Regions from separate parts of the Lysinibacillus sp. JNUCC 51 genome, predicted to be linked through region 1. Evidence: riboswitches for the same ligand, from Rfam matches in the RefSeq annotation. Region 1 holds a riboswitch; each other region holds the start of a gene.
What was found. Region 1 has a riboswitch for S-adenosylmethionine ahead of metK (methionine adenosyltransferase). Riboswitches for the same ligand answer to the same signal wherever they lie in the genome.

Region 1 (4,559 bases):
CAGTAATTTTATCTTTTTCAGCTGTCATAACTAACATCGGCATATTAGGAAATTCAGCCTTAGGCAATAACACTAAAGTACGCATCATTTGCTGTAGCTCTCGATACCATTTCACTGAAACGACAGACGAAAAAGGAACCTCATCCTTCATCTCATCTCTACCTTCTACACTGCGCGTTAACGATTCTAATGTAATTTCATGGGTCAACTTCACATTTGCAGTCAGGGCACTTAAACTAGTTAAAGCATTCGATAGTTTACCTGGCAATAGCTTTAACTGAAGCCAAGGTGAAGTTATTATAATCCCTGCACATTCATATTTTCGTTTTTGCATGGTATGTAGTAATAGTGTCGCACCAAGCCCATGTCCTATTAAAAATACAGGTAAATTATACGAAAAAGCATTCTCCATTAAATGCCTTGTATATTTGTTGTATTCTTTAAAATCTTCATCGTGAACACGTGAAAATCCTACATTTACTCCGTGATTAGGTAAATCCCCCATGACTATGTGGAAGCCTTCCAATCTAAGTTTTTCTATAAGCCATGCATACCAACGGTGATTTTCATATGCACCATGAAGAATAGCAACCACAGCCTTTGCTTGTCCATCAGCTTCCCATTTCCACATTTCTCATAGTCCTCCTAAAAAAATAATTACACAATGATTATATCGGAATATCTAGATCATTTTAATTTTATATTTCCATCAAGTTGCGTATTTGATACGATAATATTACATCATAGAAAGAAAAGAGGCGATTCTAATGATCTATCCATTTAAAGGTAAGACACCCAATATCGATCCATCTGTTTTTATTGCCGATTATGCAACCGTTACTGGTGACGTTACAATAGGTGCTGAAACGACGATTTGGTTTAACACAGTTATCCGAGGGGATGTATCACCAACAATTATAGGAAAAAGAGTTAGTATTCAAGACCTCTGTTGCTTACATCAAAGCCCCAAATATCCACTAATTATTGAAGATGAAGTAACAGTAGGACATCAGGTAACTTTACATAGTTGTACGATTCGAAAAAAAGCCTTAATAGGTATGGGCTCTATAGTATTAGACGGGGCGGAGATTGGCGAGGGTGCATTCATTGGAGCGGGTAGTCTTGTACCTCCAGGCAAAGTCATTCCTCCAAATAGCTTAGCATTAGGTCGTCCTGCAAAGGTTGTAAGAGAATTAAATGATGAAGATAAAGAAGATATGGAACGCATCATACGTGAATATGTAGAAAAAGGTCAATACTATAAATCTCTTCAATCAAAAAATTAATAGCTATTTCAACTAAATCAAAGCAGCTCCACGTTTGCTTGGGCAACCGAGCCATCCACGATTAGGAGCTTATTTTTTTCGTTAAAAACAGCGAAAGGGGCTATTAAAGCCCCTTTCATCAATAGTATTTTAAAATATTTTCCTAGCTACTTCATCACTTTAGCTGAATAGTTTATAAAACTGCTTTTTCTTTTAATGCGTCAGCTTTGTCTGTTTGTTCCCAAGGTACATTTAAATCAGTACGACCGAAGTGACCATATGCTGCAGTTTGCTTATAAATAGGACGACGCAGATTAAGCATTTTAATAATCCCCGCTGGGCGTAGATCAAATAGCTCGCGTACCCATTTTACAATTTCACTTTCTGCAACTTTTCCTGTCCCAAATGTATCAACAGCAATAGATACAGGTTGAGCAACACCAATTGCATAAGCTAGTTGTACTTCAGCTCGATCTGCTAATCCAGCTGCTACGATATTTTTTGCTACATAGCGTGCTGCATATGCCGCTGAACGGTCTACCTTAGTTGCGTCCTTACCTGAGAAAGCACCTCCACCATGACGTGCATAGCCACCGTATGTATCAACGATGATTTTACGTCCAGTTAGACCAGCATCCCCTTTAGGACCACCAATTACGAATCGGCCTGTTGGGTTGATGAAATATTTAGTATCTGCATCTAGTAATTCACTTGGAACAACTGGAGCAATAACGAATTTTTTTAAGTCTGCTTGAATTTGCTCAAGTGTAGCTTCTTCATCATGCTGTGTTGAAATTACAATCGTATCAACGCGTACTGGTACATTGTTTTCATCATATTCAACCGTTACTTGTGTTTTTCCATCTGGACGTAAATAAGATAGTTCACCAGATTTACGAACTTCCGTTAAACGACGAGCTAATTTATGCGCTAAACTAATTGGTAACGGCATAAGCTCTGGCGTTTCGTTACATGCATAACCGAACATTAAACCTTGGTCGCCTGCGCCAATTGCTTCAATGTCAGCATCTGTCATAGAGCCTTCACGGGCCTCTAATGCTTGGTCAACACCTTGAGCGATATCAGGTGATTGCTCGCCAATAGCAACAAGTACTGCTAGGTTTTCAGCATCAAAGCCGTATTTCCCACGTGTATAACCGATTTCTGCTACAGTATCACGAACGATACCTTTAATATCTACATAAGTAGAAGTAGTAATTTCTCCTGCTACTAATGCTAAGCCTGTTGTTACTGTTGTTTCACACGCTACACGTGCGTTTGGATCTTCTGCTAAAATGGCATCTAAAATGGCATCCGAGATTTGGTCACAAATTTTGTCTGGATGTCCTTCTGTTACACTCTCTGATGTAAATAGTCGACGGTTTGTCATTTGATTTTCCTCCTATAACTTATACAAATAATATTTGCGAATTAATACGGTACTCATTACCCATGTCAAGTTCGCCCCTAAGGATTGAACTCTCAAGCCGTTGTTGCTGTCGCTACGTTTACACTTCGCTTTCGCACAATGAAACAACTGTTGCTGTCGCTACGTTTACACTTCGCTTTCGCACAATGAAACAACTGTTGCTGTCGCTACGTTTGCACTTCGCTTTCGCACAATAAAACAACTGTTGCTGTCGTTTCACTTACACGCAAATAAACAGCTGCTGCTTTTAACACGAGGATTTTGAAAGATCCGTCATTATAATAAGGAAAGGACTAAATACTTACCTTTAATTCGTTTTTAACAAAAAAAAAATCCTTTTCTCACGTTTACTTAACATGAGGAAAGGAATAATGACTTCATAACCTTTCACTCTTATCGTTCAAGGGGTTTTCCCTTGCATCAGGTTGGCACCAGCGCATGTCGTGAAATAGTTCATGCAGGTTGCCGGGTTTCACAGGGCCTGACCCTCCACCAGCTCGGGATAAGAGTATCCGTTCAATATCTCATAATACGTAAAAGGTCGAACATTGTCAAATATTTTTAACTTCTTTTAGCGAATGTCAAAACACCCGTACCTGTCGCTACGCTTTCGGTACAAAAGACATCCGCTGAGAACACTACGTCCTGTGAAAATTTATGTGAAAGTGAGGCAACAACAACGCATAGTGCCGCTGACGCTACATTAGCATTACGCTTTCGCGCAAAAAACATTTGTTGGCTTGAAGCTGCAGATTCCGGACGCAATTATGCGGAGGCTTAATTGATTGTATTCATATAAATAAAGTATGGGAAATATATCGAGAAACTAATTTGTATTATACTGTAAATTAAAACAAAATAATCCCTACTCTCCACCTCACATCATGTGTTAACATATGTGTAACCCTTTACAGCACATTTTGTAGTGAAAGCAAAGCGTCAGCTACAGAACATGTGGGTGGATGAATATGATTGTAGCCCCATTTCAGTCGAAGACAAGCTCCAACTAGTAAAGAAACAAGCTAAAACTTCACATCCTGTGCGAACCTCATGTTAGCTAAAAGCTTCCAAAGACAATTTTGCTGTGTCGAAAGTGAATGTGTGAACACTTATTAAATAGGGTAAAAAGCATTATCAAAACGAATCAATTTACTTTTTGTCGTTTTCTTGAAAAGTAATAAAATCTGAAAAATAATTTCTGAATTAGTATAGATTATTTAAGCAATTGTGTTATACTATTTTTGAAATTAAGAAAATCTCCCTCAGACTCAAGGGAATACTATAAAAAAGGATGGTATTTAATCGATGAATTCAGTAGAAATTGCAACCGAACTGAAGGAATTATTAAACGGCGGTAACATTAATGTTCAACTTTCAGTACCACAATTAGCTGAAAAAGCTACATCTCGTGGTGAAGCTATGTTAACAGTAGATGGCGCAGTTCGTGCAGAAACTGGCAAATACACTGGTCGTTCACCTAAAGATAAATATACGGTAGAAGAAGAGAGCACAAAGGATAAAATTGACTGGGGGAAAGTTAACCAACCAATTTCTTCTGAAGTGTTCGATAACTTATATGTAAAAGTAGTAAAATATTTAAAAGAACGTGACGAATTATTCGTATTCAAAGGCTTTGCTGGTGCTGACAAAGATTCACAATTAAGCATCCAAGTAATCAATGAATATGCTTGGCACAATCTTTTCGCTCATCAATTATTTATCCGTCCAACTAAAGAAGAATTAGCTTCTCATGTTGCTGACTTCACTGTTATCTCAGCTCCTAACTTTAAAGCAGACCCTGCAGTTGATGGCACTGCTTCTGAAACATTCATCATTGTATCACTTGAAAAGAAAATTATCCTAAT
Region 2 (4,559 bases), 1.1 Mb from region 1:
AGCGATTTCAGCCATATTTGGATTAATACCCATTCGTCACAACCCTTTCTGCATTTCATATTTCGATTTTCGTATAAGTATTTATCGTTTACAATAATACATAAAAAGGTGGGAGTAAATAGCTATGAAAACATATTATGCCGTAATTTTCACATCACAAAGAACAGACGAGGATGGAGAAGGCTATGCCAAAATGGCAGAAGTAATGGATGAACTAGCACAAAAACAGCCCGGTTTTATCCGTGTAGAAAGCTCCAGAAATGCTGAAGGGAAGGGCATTACTGTATCCTATTGGGAATCACTAGAGGCTATTCATGCGTGGAGAGAAAATTCAAAACATCTAGTTGCACAGCAATTCGGAAAAGAAAAATGGTACATGCAATATAATGTGGAAATTTGTGAAGTTATAAAAGATTATTCTTTTATAAAGAATTGAAAGTATCAATATGATGATTTTTTACCATGGAAAAACGTTAATTACATAAGCGTTTTATGCGATTAAAAACTAATAATATCAAAATCTTATGAACATTATAGTATCATGAAATCATCACTGAACTAATATGGAGAAAAGTTACCTACGATCAATAAAGGCTTATACAAGAATGTCATCTCGTTTTAAATAGTTTATCTATTACTGAATTAGTTATAGTAAAAAGGGCATATAACAATAAAAACATCCAGATAAAGTTCAAATGAAAATCTTCAACTATATAAATTAAGAGTCCAACAATTACTGCGATTATTAAAGATTTATATACTGTGCTCATTCATCAAGACCTACCTTTTCTAAAAGTATTAAATTTTATTACCAATTATTTTACATCAACCCCTTGGAAATTCCGAATATAATTATCAAACAAACAATACGGAACCGTATTCAGCTCATGGAGAAAGAGAGAGGGATTAACCCCTGACCTCTCATACCACTGTAAGTACGGTTCCGTATAGGACGGTTCAAATCAGATAATTAACGTAACGCAGGTGTTCATAACGTTCTTACAGAATTACCCCAAATAAAAAATCCAATCGTTTTGATTAATCTTTTCTCAAAACGATTGGATTATTTTAATGTAATATCAATATTATTTAAGTGATGAAATCAGGCTGTCTTTTTTGCTGGGTATCCGATAAGGATAGCGATGATTCCGCAAATTCCAATAAGGATTGGATAGAAAGAGTATTGTAGCATGCTCACTGGCGATATGCCGGCTACACTTGCGGCTGCCAGGAATTGGGCTCCGTATGGAAGAATGCCTTGGATCGTACAAGAGAAAATATCTAATATACTTGCGGACTTTCTCGGCTCAATCTCATACTGATCAGCAATATTTTTTGCAAGCGGACCAGCAATTAAAATTGCAATCGTATTGTTGGCAGTAGATAAATTAGTTAAGCCCACTAGGCCAGCAATGCCAAATTCAGCACCCTTTTTCGATTTAATTCTTCGTGTCGCAAGGTGAAGTAGAAAGTCAATTCCTCCATTAAACTTAATAACCTCAACCATTCCAGCTATTAATATTGCTAGGAATGCCATTTCATACATGCCTGCCATTCCTTCGCCAATCTTTTGGAAAAGGCTCATTAATTGATAGCTGCCATCCGCTAAACCAACAGCCCCAGCGAGAACAATCCCAGTTGCTAGAACAAGGAAAACATTCATTCCAGCTAACGCTAAAATAATAACCAAAACATAGGGAACAATTTTTATCCAACTATAACTTAAATGCTCAACTTGTCCCGTTTCACCCATTGTGATAACCCCTAAAATAATGCTCGTTACAATAGCGGCCGGCAACACAATCCAAAAATTAACCTTAAATTTATCCTTCATTTGTGCGCCCTGTGAGCGAACGGCAGTAATTGTTGTATCTGAAATAAAAGATAAATTATCACCGAACATCGAACCACCAACAATCGCTGCCATTACTAAAGCCATAGGAAGGTCGATATGCCCGCTAATCCCAACTCCAATTGGCGCTAGTGCAACAATCGTTCCTACCGATGTACCCATTGATAGGGAGATAAAGCAGGCAATAATGAACAAGCCTACGACAAGCAGGTTTGGCGGAACGACCGATAAAGCAAAGTTAACAGTGGAATCCACTGCCCCCATACCTTTCGCTACTTCTGAAAAGGCCCCAGCCAAAAGAAAAATAATAACCATCAGCATGACATTTAAATTTCCTGCGCCTTTGCAAAAAATATCAACCTTTTGCGCAAACGATTCTTTTCGATTCATCGCAAGAGCCACAGCGCCTGAAATGGAAATGGCTACAATGACAGGGAAGGCGTAAAAATCACCTGTAATAACACCTGAACCAATAAATAAAATCAAAAAAACAACAAATGGGATGAGCGCCCATGGATTTTCTTTCTTCATGTCTACCTCCAAAAAATGTCTATTCTTTTTTACGAAAAAAGGCCTCTTCTTGTGATAACAAGAAGAGGCCTTATATTTATAAAACACTCCTCTTATCTATCAAGCCTTTGCCTGCTGGATTTGGCACAGTAACTTATTCATAAGTTCCGCTGCCGAGATTTCATTGGGCCAGTCCCTCCATCTCTCTTGATAAGAAGCAAATATATTATTTTTTTTCACAATAATAAATATTATAATAAAAAACCGATATTTGCAACATATTTTTATTCGAATTTTGTTTTAAAGCTATATTCAGAAAAATTTATTGAGGAAAATTGAACATGTAACAAGGGTCAGAGGAAATGTAATTTTTAGTACGGTTGTGAAAACTTAATATAACAATTGAAGGGGGATTTAAAAGAAGTGTTGCAACTTAAAAGGAGGCGCCCTTTAAAATGGAGAGCGCCTAAAACATTTGTGGTAAAAATTCGTTCATAAAGCGTTGATTTTTACGCAGCCATATTTTTAAAATCATACGATGCGTTAGAAGTCGTTGTCTTTTATGTGGTCTAGACTTTGCCTCTATCAAACTTTGTAGTAGAATACATGTTTCTGTTGCGAATGCTTGTGGGTCAACGAGGACATCAAGTTTATAATCAATTAACTGAGCTGCTTGAACCTTTGCAAGCAATTGTGCAAAACGTGTATTCATTTCTGGAAAGTTTTCTTCTAGTTCTAGGTTGATTAAAGTATTTAGTGTTTGTTCAATTTCAGCTTCGAGCGCTTTTAATTGTTCGATGGAAGGCTGTGTCAAAAAATCACCTCTAGTTTCTCATAAATGCTGCTACACAAGGAAAAAGCCAAGTGCTGCGAAAAGTAAACCGAATAAAACTGTAGTGCATATATAAATAATCGCTTGTCTCCATTTTTTTTGCTCTAATAGTTGCAAACATTCAAAACCAAATGTTGAAAAGGTCGTATAGGCTCCTAAAAATCCAAGCCCTATAAAATGCCAAATCCAATCACTTGGATGTAATGCAAATAGAAAGCCAAGGGCAAAAGAACCTGTTATATTAATAAAAAATGTTGCCCATGGGTATGTATGGACAATCAATTTTCCAAGATAAAATCTTGTTAGTGCACCCAAAAATCCACCGATACCAATAATTATCATACGATGCGCCCCTTTGCAAGCTTAAATCCTAGCCAAGCACAAGCTAAACCGCCAAATACACTCACTAAAATATAAAGAACGGCTTGTAGCCATTTACTATCCTGTAAAAGTAATAGCGTTTCTAATGAGAATGTCGAAAAGGTTGTAAAGGCACCAAAAAAGCCAGTACCAATTCCTAAAATAATAGGAGTACGCTTTGTAAACGTTGTAAATAGCCATGCTAAACAAAAGCAACCAATTAAGTTTATGCAAAGTGTTGCAAATGGAAAACCACCGTTATTTGAAAGTGCTAGACCAAGGCTATATCGACAAATGGCTCCCAAAAATCCGCCAATTCCAACAGCTAAAAATGATTTCAAAGTAAAGACTCCTTATTAAATTTCTATATTAAAAAGTGTATCATGAGATACCCACTTTAGATATATTTCTATAGTTATATGGATTCAAATATATCAAAGAGAGATCAAATTTAAAATGACATGATTTTTTTATTATATTTTACTCCGTTTTACCAGCCTTGATTCAAATGTTTTCTTCTAAAATACTATTTTAGTAAACTATCGATTTAGAAAAATATATTTCTTATATTTCCTGTCAAATTACTTCGTAGTTAATGTCCCTATATCATCTCTTAATATGTATATATCTAACAAGGAGGAGAAGCTCTTTAGTAATCAAACACTATTACACCGTTGACTGAAAATCTGATAACGGTTAATCCGTTATGCGGAAAGCCCGTTAACGGAAAAACTGCCACTACTAATTCATAAATTACTAAATAATAATTATTATTGTTATAGGGCTGGGGCCTTAGAAAGCACACAGTAAAATTCAAAACAGTAAACGACGTTTCAACTTATATTCAACTTGCTAAGGACGGAGATTGTGGCATTGGCATATTACTAGTACACCGATAGTTGTTATAGTGAGCAAAAATCTCTATATTTGCTATTCGCGAGAGGAAAGTCTAGTTAGATAACAGGTTGCTGCTTGGATAACTCCCTTTTTTTGGCTAGCGACGGT
Region 3 (4,559 bases), 1.3 Mb from region 1:
ATTTTTATTGTATTTGTAGTTTGTATTTCACCTTCCGTCCATATGGAAAATCTACAGCCAATAATGGAAACACCAGCAAAATCACTATTCCTTAGTATTATTCGATTAATGGGTATTTTTTCATTCCCACTTGTCATATTATTAATGATTTTTCCTTCTACTGTTAATGTCCATGAATCAGCACAAAAAGGTTTTTACATTGGCACAATTCTTGGAGGGATTGTCTTAATTGCTATCATCACACTAGCTACCCTTGTCCTAGGTCCGGAAAATACTGCTTCTAGGACATTTCCTAGCTATTCATTAGCCCAAAGAATTTCAATCGGGAATTTTTTGCAACGTATTGAAGTTATTATGGCAGCCATGTGGATAATATCAATTTATATTAAAACTTTTATGTTTTTTTACGCCGGGGTCATCGGCATCGCACAAATATGTAAAATTAAAAATCATCGACCGCTCATTTTACCATTTGGATTGATTATCCTTGGACTTTCACAAATTGTTCATCCTAATATCATTCATTCAGATATTTACAATAGAGAGACTTGGCCTATTTTTTCCTTTTTTTTCGCAATCTTATTACCATTAGTTTTACTACTTGTCGCGAAAATTCGCAAAATTAACGGTAATCAAGGAAATAATACACAAAGTAATTGTAGTACACAGAATGAAAGTGGTAGTAATAACGGAAATGCTTCTCAAGTTGCAGGTAGCAATAATAACGGTAATTCTACACAGAGTGCTAATAGCAGTAATGGCGGAAATGCTTCTCAAAATGTAAGTACTAGTAATAACGATAATTCTACTCAAACTGATAGTAGTAGCAATCCTGGAAATGCAACACAAGGTGAAAGTAGTAGAAATAACAGTAATTCAGCCCAGAGTGCTAGTAGCAGTAATGGTGGAAATGCTTCTCAAAAATTAAGTACTAGCAATAACGATAATTCTACTCAAAGTAATAGTAGCAACAATGCCGGGAATGCTACTCAAAATGAAAGTAGTAACAATGCTGGTAATGCTACTCAAAATGAAAGTAGTAACAATGCTGGTAATGCTACTCAAAATGAAAGTAGTAACAATGCTGGTAATGCTACTCAAAGTGCAAGTAGTAACAATGCTGGTAATGCTACTCAAAATGAAAGTAGTAACAATGCCGGGAATGCTACTCAAAGTGCAAGTAGTAGCAATATCGAAAATCCTTCACAGAGTGATAGTAGCAGCAATACTACACAGAGTGATAGTGATCGGGATACCGGCAATACTTCAAGCTAAGATAGAAATAAAAATTCATCAGAAAATTAAACAGCATAATGTTAAAAATGATGACCCTCAAATATCAAGGTCATCATTTTATTAATTGCTACAGTGTTAAATATGATATTCAATCTCATCAACGAAATCCCATTCGTATGGTGTTTCTTGGTAAACATAGTAGTTCAACCAATTCGAAAATAATAAATGTGTATGGGCACGCCATGAATTAATCGGTTCATTTTCTGGATTATCATGTGGGAAGTAATTTACAGGTACCTCAATATCTAATCCTTTCGCAACGTCGCGACTATACTCATCGGCTAAAGTTGTCGCATCATATTCAAGATGGCCAGTAATCATAATGTTTTTATTATCCTTAGATTGCACAATGAAAACTCCAGCATCTTCTGAATAAGAAAGTAATCGTAAATCAGGATGGCTTAGTACTTCATCAATTGATACAGATGTATAACGTGAATGTGGTGCCGTAAATAAATCACTAAAGCCACGGACTAAATCCACTGTTAAATCCGTAATGACATGAGAATATACACCTGAGCATTTAGCAGGAAGCCCAATTTTACCGATACCGTAATGATGGTATAACGCTGCTTGTGCACCCCAACATATATGTAAAACCGAAGTTACGTTTGTCTTGGACCAATCCATAATTTCTGAAATTTCCTGCCAGTAGTTCACTTCTTCAAAATCCATTTTCTCTACTGGTGCACCCGTAATAATCATGCCATCATAGCGGCGATGACGAATTTGATTGAAGGTCGTGTAAAATAACTGTAAATGTGATTTACTGACATTTTTCGATTCATGCGTAGCCGTATTTAAAAATGTAATATTTACTTGTAAAGGTGTATTCCCTAATAAACGTAGTAATTGCAGTTCTGTTTTTTCTTTTTCCGGCATTAAATTTAAAATTAATATATTTAACGGACGAATTTGTTGAGTTTTTGCTCTGTCCTCTTCCATAACGAAGATTTTTTCCTCACGTAAATGTTCTCCAGCTGGTAAGTTTTTCGGAATATTAATTGGCATCTTGCATTCCCCTCTCAATAATTTTTCTCTGTTAGAATCAATTAGTGCCTTAAGATCAATGCACGGGCCCTGCGCAAAGCTCAAATATCAAACGATAAATTAAAAAATCCCCCTCATTCCATATGAGATAGAATGAGAAGGATTTTTCCACGTTCACTCTTATCTCTCAAAGGATAAATCCTTTGCTGGAATTAGCACCTTTCTAACTTTAGTTAGAGGTTGCTGAAGCGTCATCGGGCCAAATCCCTCAACTTCTCATGATAAGATTATTTAATTAAAAAGAATTGTAACATGAACAATTAAGAATATCAATAAAACATAGAATATTTTGTTATTAACTATGCATGTCATTATGTAATTTGTTAAACACTAATTCTGAAGGGAACTATGTTTATTCTATGGTAAACATGCTGTAATTATGTTAACATATACCTTTAGTAACAGAGAGGAACGTGAATAGTTTGATTAATATTGAATTTCCAAAACCAAATGTGGTTATTCGCCAACGCGAACAAGATTTAAAACCAGGTGATGTACCAATTACACCGTACCACGGTTTTATTGATTTCCATAAAATCACACGTGAAAACGGTGGTATTTTCTTATTCTATAATGAAGAGAATGAGTTATTATTTGTCGGTAAAGCACGTAAAATTCGTCAACGTATTAAAAAACATTTTGAGGACAATGTGTCACCAATGAAAAATCATCGTGATGAAGTTTTCAAAATTGAAGTGTACGAAGTAGAAGATCCAATGGAACGTGAAATTTACGAAACGTACGCGATCAATAAATTCCGTGCTAAATACAATGTTGATAAAGTTTTTTATTAATATTTAACGAAAAAAAGAATCTGCTTGCCCTCTGTAATGTACAGGACGGCTTGCAGATTCTTTTTTTATACTTTCATTCTAAGAAAAATGCTTTACGTTCTTTAGTAATCCATTCCTCAAGTTCCGTATCATCGCTCTTTAACAGTCGATTGACAAGCACGTCATGCCATATATAATCCTCTAATAAATATATATGAACAGGATCATTTGTAATAAAAGCCGTTTCTTGATTTGACGGAGAGTGACCATAAATCATTTGCTTGCCATCTATCGATAAAATAAACCAATGAGGTGTAGACGCATTCTTTGTATAGCGAGTGATACGGTGTTGATCAATGGAAGCTATATGGTCCTCTACATACAAGGTAATTCCATGAACAGGAATATGCTTCGCGACCTCATGTATATCTTCTCGCAATTCTTCATACATATCTTCCCACATCGATAATATAACTTTTTTCTGCGCTTGTTTTAATAATGACTGACAATAATTGACGATTGCATCTTTCCCTTTTAGCGTGACAACCTTATGCTCCGCTTCCTGCTCTTTTATCTCTAATTTTTCTAATTGATCACTAATCGACGTAAAATTCGATTGCCAACGTTGCTGAATTTGTTGTAAAAACACAGCGACAGGAATGGAAGAGTATGTCGTTTGATCTGCCGTTTCTTCTTTCAGTACTAACCCTTTTTCAACAAGTACATCAAGTATGTCGTATATTCTTGCACGTGGGATACCGGAATTTTTACTTACTTGATAGGCACTCACATGACTATTTTGGACGAGTGCAGTATAGGCCTTTGCTTCATATTCTGTGAATCCCAGTTCTTTTAATTGGGCGATTAATAATTCCATCGAATCCCTCCATTACCTCTATTATAAGTTAAGGCCATGAAGATAAGCCAACGAAAAAATTAATCTTTACAGTTCTATAGAATTTAGTTACTATTTCAGTAGTAACTATTTAAAGAGGTGTAAGCATGCTATTTGAAGTAGATTTAAATGTAGTTATATTATTAATATCTTTTGGATTTTTAGCCGCCTTTGTAGACGCAGTCGTAGGAGGTGGTGGATTAATTTCATTACCTGCCCTTATGTTTGCTGGTTTAAATCCAGCGGCGGCCGTAGCGACCAATAAACTTGCCGGTACAATGGGAGCATTGACATCAACCATTTCCTTTTATCGCTCTGGTCAGCTAGAAATTCGTTCGGTTATCAAGTACTTTCCATTAGCATTTGTGGGATCACTTTTCGGAGCTTGGACTGTGCATTTAATCAATCCTGAATTACTAAAACCACTAATGCTCATAATGCTTGCAGCCGTTGCAGTCTATACAATCTTTAAAAAAGATTGGGGTTCAGTAGCTGCAGTCAAAAATTTAAAGTTTACACACTTAGTTTTATTCATGCTATTGATA
Region 4 (4,559 bases), 580 kb from region 1:
ACTTAGCTTGAAGATAGAAATTTTCCTCTAGCTCATCAAATGTAATTCCACCTGTAACTGACAAGGTTTTTGTAGTTGGCCCCATTGCCCCAGCTACAAAACGTGGCCAATCGGATGTTGAAAACGCATCTACTACTTTACGTGCAATTTCTACAGCACGTTTGTTAATTTCTTCTGCCTTCGCACCAAGATCATATTCATTTAATACAAGTGGTGTACCTCCAAATGTATTTGTACAAATAATATCTGCTCCAGCCTCTAAATATTTTCTATGAACTTTTTCAAGCACATCTGGTCTAGTTAGTACAAGATTTTCATTACAGCCATCATATTCCTCGCCGCCAAAATCCTCTGCTGATAAATTTTCATTTTGTAGCATTGTACCCATTGCGCCATCAAGAATTAAAATTCGTTTTTCTAGTTGCTCTTCAATCAAGTGCTTAGCCATTTATACTTACCCCTTTTTTCTGTTCATCCAATTGCTCAATAAATTTCATTAATTCTAGCGTCATATCATAGCGTAAAAATGGTGTGATGAGGTAAATTCCATTGAAATATTCCGCTACTACTTCTACTAATTCCTTGGCAATTGCAATCCCTTCTAGTGTTGCGCGTTCCTTATCATCGCCACAAGCCTTCATACGTGATAACGCATCATCAGATAGTTTGATGCCTGGGACTTCATGGTGTAAGAACTCCGCACTTTTATAGCTCGTTACTGGCATAATACCTATATAAATTGGAGTTTCTAAATGCTTTGTCGCCTCGTAAATTTCCACGATTTTTTCCTTTGTATAAACAGGCTGTGAAATAAAATAATCTGCCCCATGTTCAATTTTCTTCTCTAATCGAGAGACAGCACGATCTAGTACACGTACATTAGGATTAAATGCAGCCGCTACAGAGAAATTTGCCTTTTTACGAAGTGGTTTCCCTGAGAACGATACACCTTCATTTAACTGTTTTATTAATTGAATTAGCTCCATTGAAGATACGTCATAAACGCTAGTTGCTCCTGGGAAATCGCCTACCTTTGTCGGATCTCCAGTAACTGCTAAAATATCATGAATCCCTAGTGCATTTAATCCCATTAAATGTGATTGAAGACCAATTAAATTACGATCTCGGCATGTTATGTGTGTCAACGGGCGTACCCCGTGCGTTTCTTTCAGCAAGGCACCCATTGCGACATTACTAATCCTTGGAGAAGCGAGTGAATTATCTGCCATCATGACTACATCCGCGCCCGCCTCATATATTTTTTTTGCACCTTCAATAAAGCCTTCAATTTCTAAATGTCTCGGTGTATCTAACTCCACAATAATCGAGCGTTCGCGTTTTACTTTTATATGTAAGGGTTCATAATTTGCTGGCTCTGCCTCACGGACAACCTCTACTTTTTCTGGCTTTGCATACTTTTCCTCAACCGGTGATAGCTCTTCTAAGTACTTTTTCGCTGAGGCAATATGCTTTGGTGTCGTACCACAACAGCCACCAATTAAACGTACCCCTTGATCACGAAGCTCTACAGCCGCTCGGCCAAAATAATCTGCCTCCGACTCATAAACGACACGGCCATCCTCCAAATCAAGAAGAGAGGCGTTCGGATACGCTGACATAAATGCCTTCTCAGGAAGCTCTACACCTTCAAATGCTTGTATAGTATGGTGAGGACCTAAACGACAGTTAACACCCACGATATCAGCGCCTAACGCTTCAAGTTCATGTAAGGCGTTATTTAAGCTCATTCCATTTTGTAATATTCCGGGCTCGTGCATAGAAACTTGCGCAATGATAGGTAATTCCGTTTTAGCTCGTAGCATTGATAAAGTCGCTGTTAGCTCTTCAAAATCATAATATGTTTCAAGTAAAAGACCATCTGGATTTCCTGCAAGTAAAACAGTTGCCTGCTCATCAACAGTTGCTAAAATTTGCTCTAACGTTGCGTCACTTTTTCGAATACCACGGATTCCCCCAATAGTACCCAGAACAAATTGTCCACCATCTGCCGCTGCTCGTTTCGCAATAGTTATAGCGGCTTCATTAAACTGCTGTACACGGGATTCTAATCCATAGCGGGCTAACTTTATGGCATTAGCTCCGTATGTGTTCGTTTGAATAATATCTGCACCAGCTGCTATATATTCTCTATGAATCTTTTCAATTAATTCAGGTCTCTGTACATTCATTTCCTCATGGCAGTACTCCAAGCCATAGCCGTACAAAACCGTACCAATTGCACCATCTGCTGTAAGAACATGCGTTTTTAACCTTTCAATCAATCCCATAAAATTAGCCTCTCTTCCCTTATCTATATCAATTATGCCTCGCCGTAATTGCGTCCAGAATCGGCTTTGTGCTTAGGCCTGCGTGAGGGACGACACGATGTCGGTCATTTCGGTAATGCCACAGGACGTGGCGTTATTACAGATGCAGGTCAGTTAGCCGTTATCGCATGGATGCGATGATTTTAGGCTAACATCCTCTAAGTACTCCTTTCCGATTCCGTAACATCCGCCGGAGGCTTTAGGCCAACACGACGTTGGTCACTCAGGCGTTTTCACAGGACGTGAAGCACTTAGCCTGAGTTCCTCTATTTCAGCGGATGTATGGACACCCGCTGAAAAGTAACTTAAATCCGGATTCATCTCACCACCTATAGAGGTGGGAGACTTCAGCTGAAAGAAGTTAAAATAAAAAAGCCTTCTTTCACAAAAAAAGAAGGCTTTAACGTTTCGTAATTGTTTTCCTTCTCATCTTCGACACAACGGTCTTCTGGATTTAGCACCTGACAATAAAGTTGGTTGCTGAAGCTTCATAGGGCCAGTCCCTCAGCTTCTCTTGATAAGAATTTAGTATGAATTTTTTAAATAATTAAAAGAATCATAACGTTTACAGACGATTGAGTCAAGACTATTTCACTGAACAAAGGATAATTTTTACGAAAAATATTATATTTTGATTTATATCAAACATTTACGATAGTTTTCCAGCAAGTTCTTCACCAATTTTTTTACCATTTTGAATACATGCGCCTATGCCTACTCCAAAATAAGAGCATCCCGCTATTGATAAATTTGGATAGTTTTTCTCAAGTTCTTGTGAGAGGCCTTGCAATGCTTCACGATGTGCCAAGTCGTACTTCGGCATCTGGTCGATCCATTTTGTCACGCCAACAACAGTTGGTTTCTCCTCAATCCCCAAGCTTTTTCTTACATCCTCAAGAGCAACTGCAGCTAACTCTTCATCTGTCATCATACGCAATCTCTCATACTCAGGGTTAATGCTCTTATAAAAAAGTCGTACAAGTAATTTCCCTTCTGCTGAAGTGTGTTTCCACTTGCGACTAGTCCACGTTGCTGCATTACATATAACATCCGAATTATGTGACACAATATAGCCTGTTCCATCTGCAGGTAATCTATTATCGGGTACATCAAACCCTAAATAAATAGTAATGGCGGATGCCGTATTAAATTGTTCAAAATAGTAGTTCAAAGATCCATCCTGTAATAAGCTTTTTACCGATTCATTTGGCAGTGCCAATACAATATGATTTGCTTCAATCATTTTACCGTTTGCTAATGTAACAGAATATTGATTCTCCTGCTTTTTAACGCTAGTAGTGGCAATCCCTTTTATAATTTCTACATCCGTTAATGTTTCTTCAAATCGATCAATTAGTGATGATAAACCATTTTTAAATGAAATAAATTTTTTATTGGCTGCTTTCACAAATTGTTCTCTGTTTGCATCGAAACCTTTAATAATACTACCGTAATCGTTTTTGTAATCGATTAAATACGGTAAAGTAGAAGCAATTGAAAGTTGATTTAAATCTCCAGAATATACACCTGCAAGTACAGGAGCTATTTGGTTCTGAACAAGCTCCTCACCTAAATAATACGTTAAAAATTCCCCAATCGAGCTTTCCTTTGTAAACCTTTCATTTGGCATTGTTAAATCCTTTAATGCTACTTTTTTACCTTCCTCTGATACAAGCGTGCTTTCCTCAAGAGATTGCAAGCTCATAGGAATACCGAACGTTGAGTCTGCTGGGATGGCATGTAGCTCATTATTTGTGTAAATATACGAAATACCTGTTTCGTTGTACACAAGATTTTGTTCAAAATTTAGTTCCTCTACTAACTCCATGACACCTTTATGACGAGCTACAATAGAATCTGCTCCTGTTTCCATGATGAAGCCTTGTTCATATGCAGAGTGAATCTTGCCACCAAGGTATGTATTTTTTTCAACAAGTACAAGTTTTACATCTAAGTTTTTCTCCTGAACTTGGCGTTGTAAATAATGCATCGTACACAATCCAGTTATTCCGCCACCTAATACAACAACTGTTTTCATATTGACCGCCCCTATTTTTAGTTCTTTATTTAGTATAAACTTTTTTTATCGAAAATTACGCTAAACCCTTTACAAATTTAGCAAAAATGGAGCTATCCAACGCATTGGAAGCTCCATTTTTTTCACAATCGATTAGTATATATCTGCTAGAGGCTTTTATCTACCTAACGGAAATTATATATTAACAGTTGATA

Region 2: linked by a shared signal. The riboswitch ahead of JNUCC51_RS22380 (Na+/H+ antiporter NhaC family protein) and the one ahead of metK (methionine adenosyltransferase) in region 1 are both predicted to bind S-adenosylmethionine.
Region 3: linked by a shared signal. The riboswitch ahead of metA (homoserine O-acetyltransferase MetA) and the one ahead of metK (methionine adenosyltransferase) in region 1 are both predicted to bind S-adenosylmethionine.
Region 4: linked by a shared signal. The riboswitch ahead of JNUCC51_RS14410 (bifunctional homocysteine S-methyltransferase/methylenetetrahydrofolate reductase) and the one ahead of metK (methionine adenosyltransferase) in region 1 are both predicted to bind S-adenosylmethionine.

Annotation. Positions count from the first base shown of each region.
Region 1 is NZ_CP065545.1:3,549,771-3,554,329, reverse strand. It holds gene JNUCC51_RS17245 (alpha/beta hydrolase) at 1-631, opposite strand, end outside; gene JNUCC51_RS17240 (gamma carbonic anhydrase) at 768-1,286, shown strand; gene metK (methionine adenosyltransferase) at 1,459-2,655, opposite strand; SAM riboswitch class I at 3,085-3,203, opposite strand; gene pckA (phosphoenolpyruvate carboxykinase (ATP)) at 4,000-4,559, shown strand, end outside.
Region 2 is NZ_CP065545.1:4,637,180-4,641,738, forward strand. It holds gene JNUCC51_RS22370 (ArsR/SmtB family transcription factor) at 1-33, opposite strand, end outside; gene JNUCC51_RS22375 (antibiotic biosynthesis monooxygenase family protein) at 125-436, shown strand; gene JNUCC51_RS22380 (Na+/H+ antiporter NhaC family protein) at 1,103-2,395, opposite strand; SAM riboswitch class I at 2,473-2,579, opposite strand; gene JNUCC51_RS22385 (hypothetical protein) at 2,829-3,176, opposite strand; gene crcB (fluoride efflux transporter CrcB) at 3,207-3,536, opposite strand; gene crcB (fluoride efflux transporter CrcB) at 3,533-3,895, opposite strand.
Region 3 is NZ_CP065545.1:4,894,081-4,898,639, reverse strand. It holds gene JNUCC51_RS23735 (GerAB/ArcD/ProY family transporter) at 1-1,275, shown strand, start outside; gene metA (homoserine O-acetyltransferase MetA) at 1,372-2,307, opposite strand; SAM riboswitch class I at 2,464-2,574, opposite strand; gene JNUCC51_RS23725 (nucleotide excision repair endonuclease) at 2,769-3,140, shown strand; gene JNUCC51_RS23720 (TrmB family transcriptional regulator) at 3,214-3,996, opposite strand; gene JNUCC51_RS23715 (TSUP family transporter) at 4,122-4,559, shown strand, end outside.
Region 4 is NZ_CP065545.1:2,974,633-2,979,191, reverse strand. It holds gene metH (methionine synthase) at 1-448, opposite strand, end outside; gene JNUCC51_RS14410 (bifunctional homocysteine S-methyltransferase/methylenetetrahydrofolate reductase) at 441-2,288, opposite strand; SAM riboswitch class I at 2,751-2,851, opposite strand; gene JNUCC51_RS14405 (protoporphyrinogen oxidase) at 2,977-4,365, opposite strand.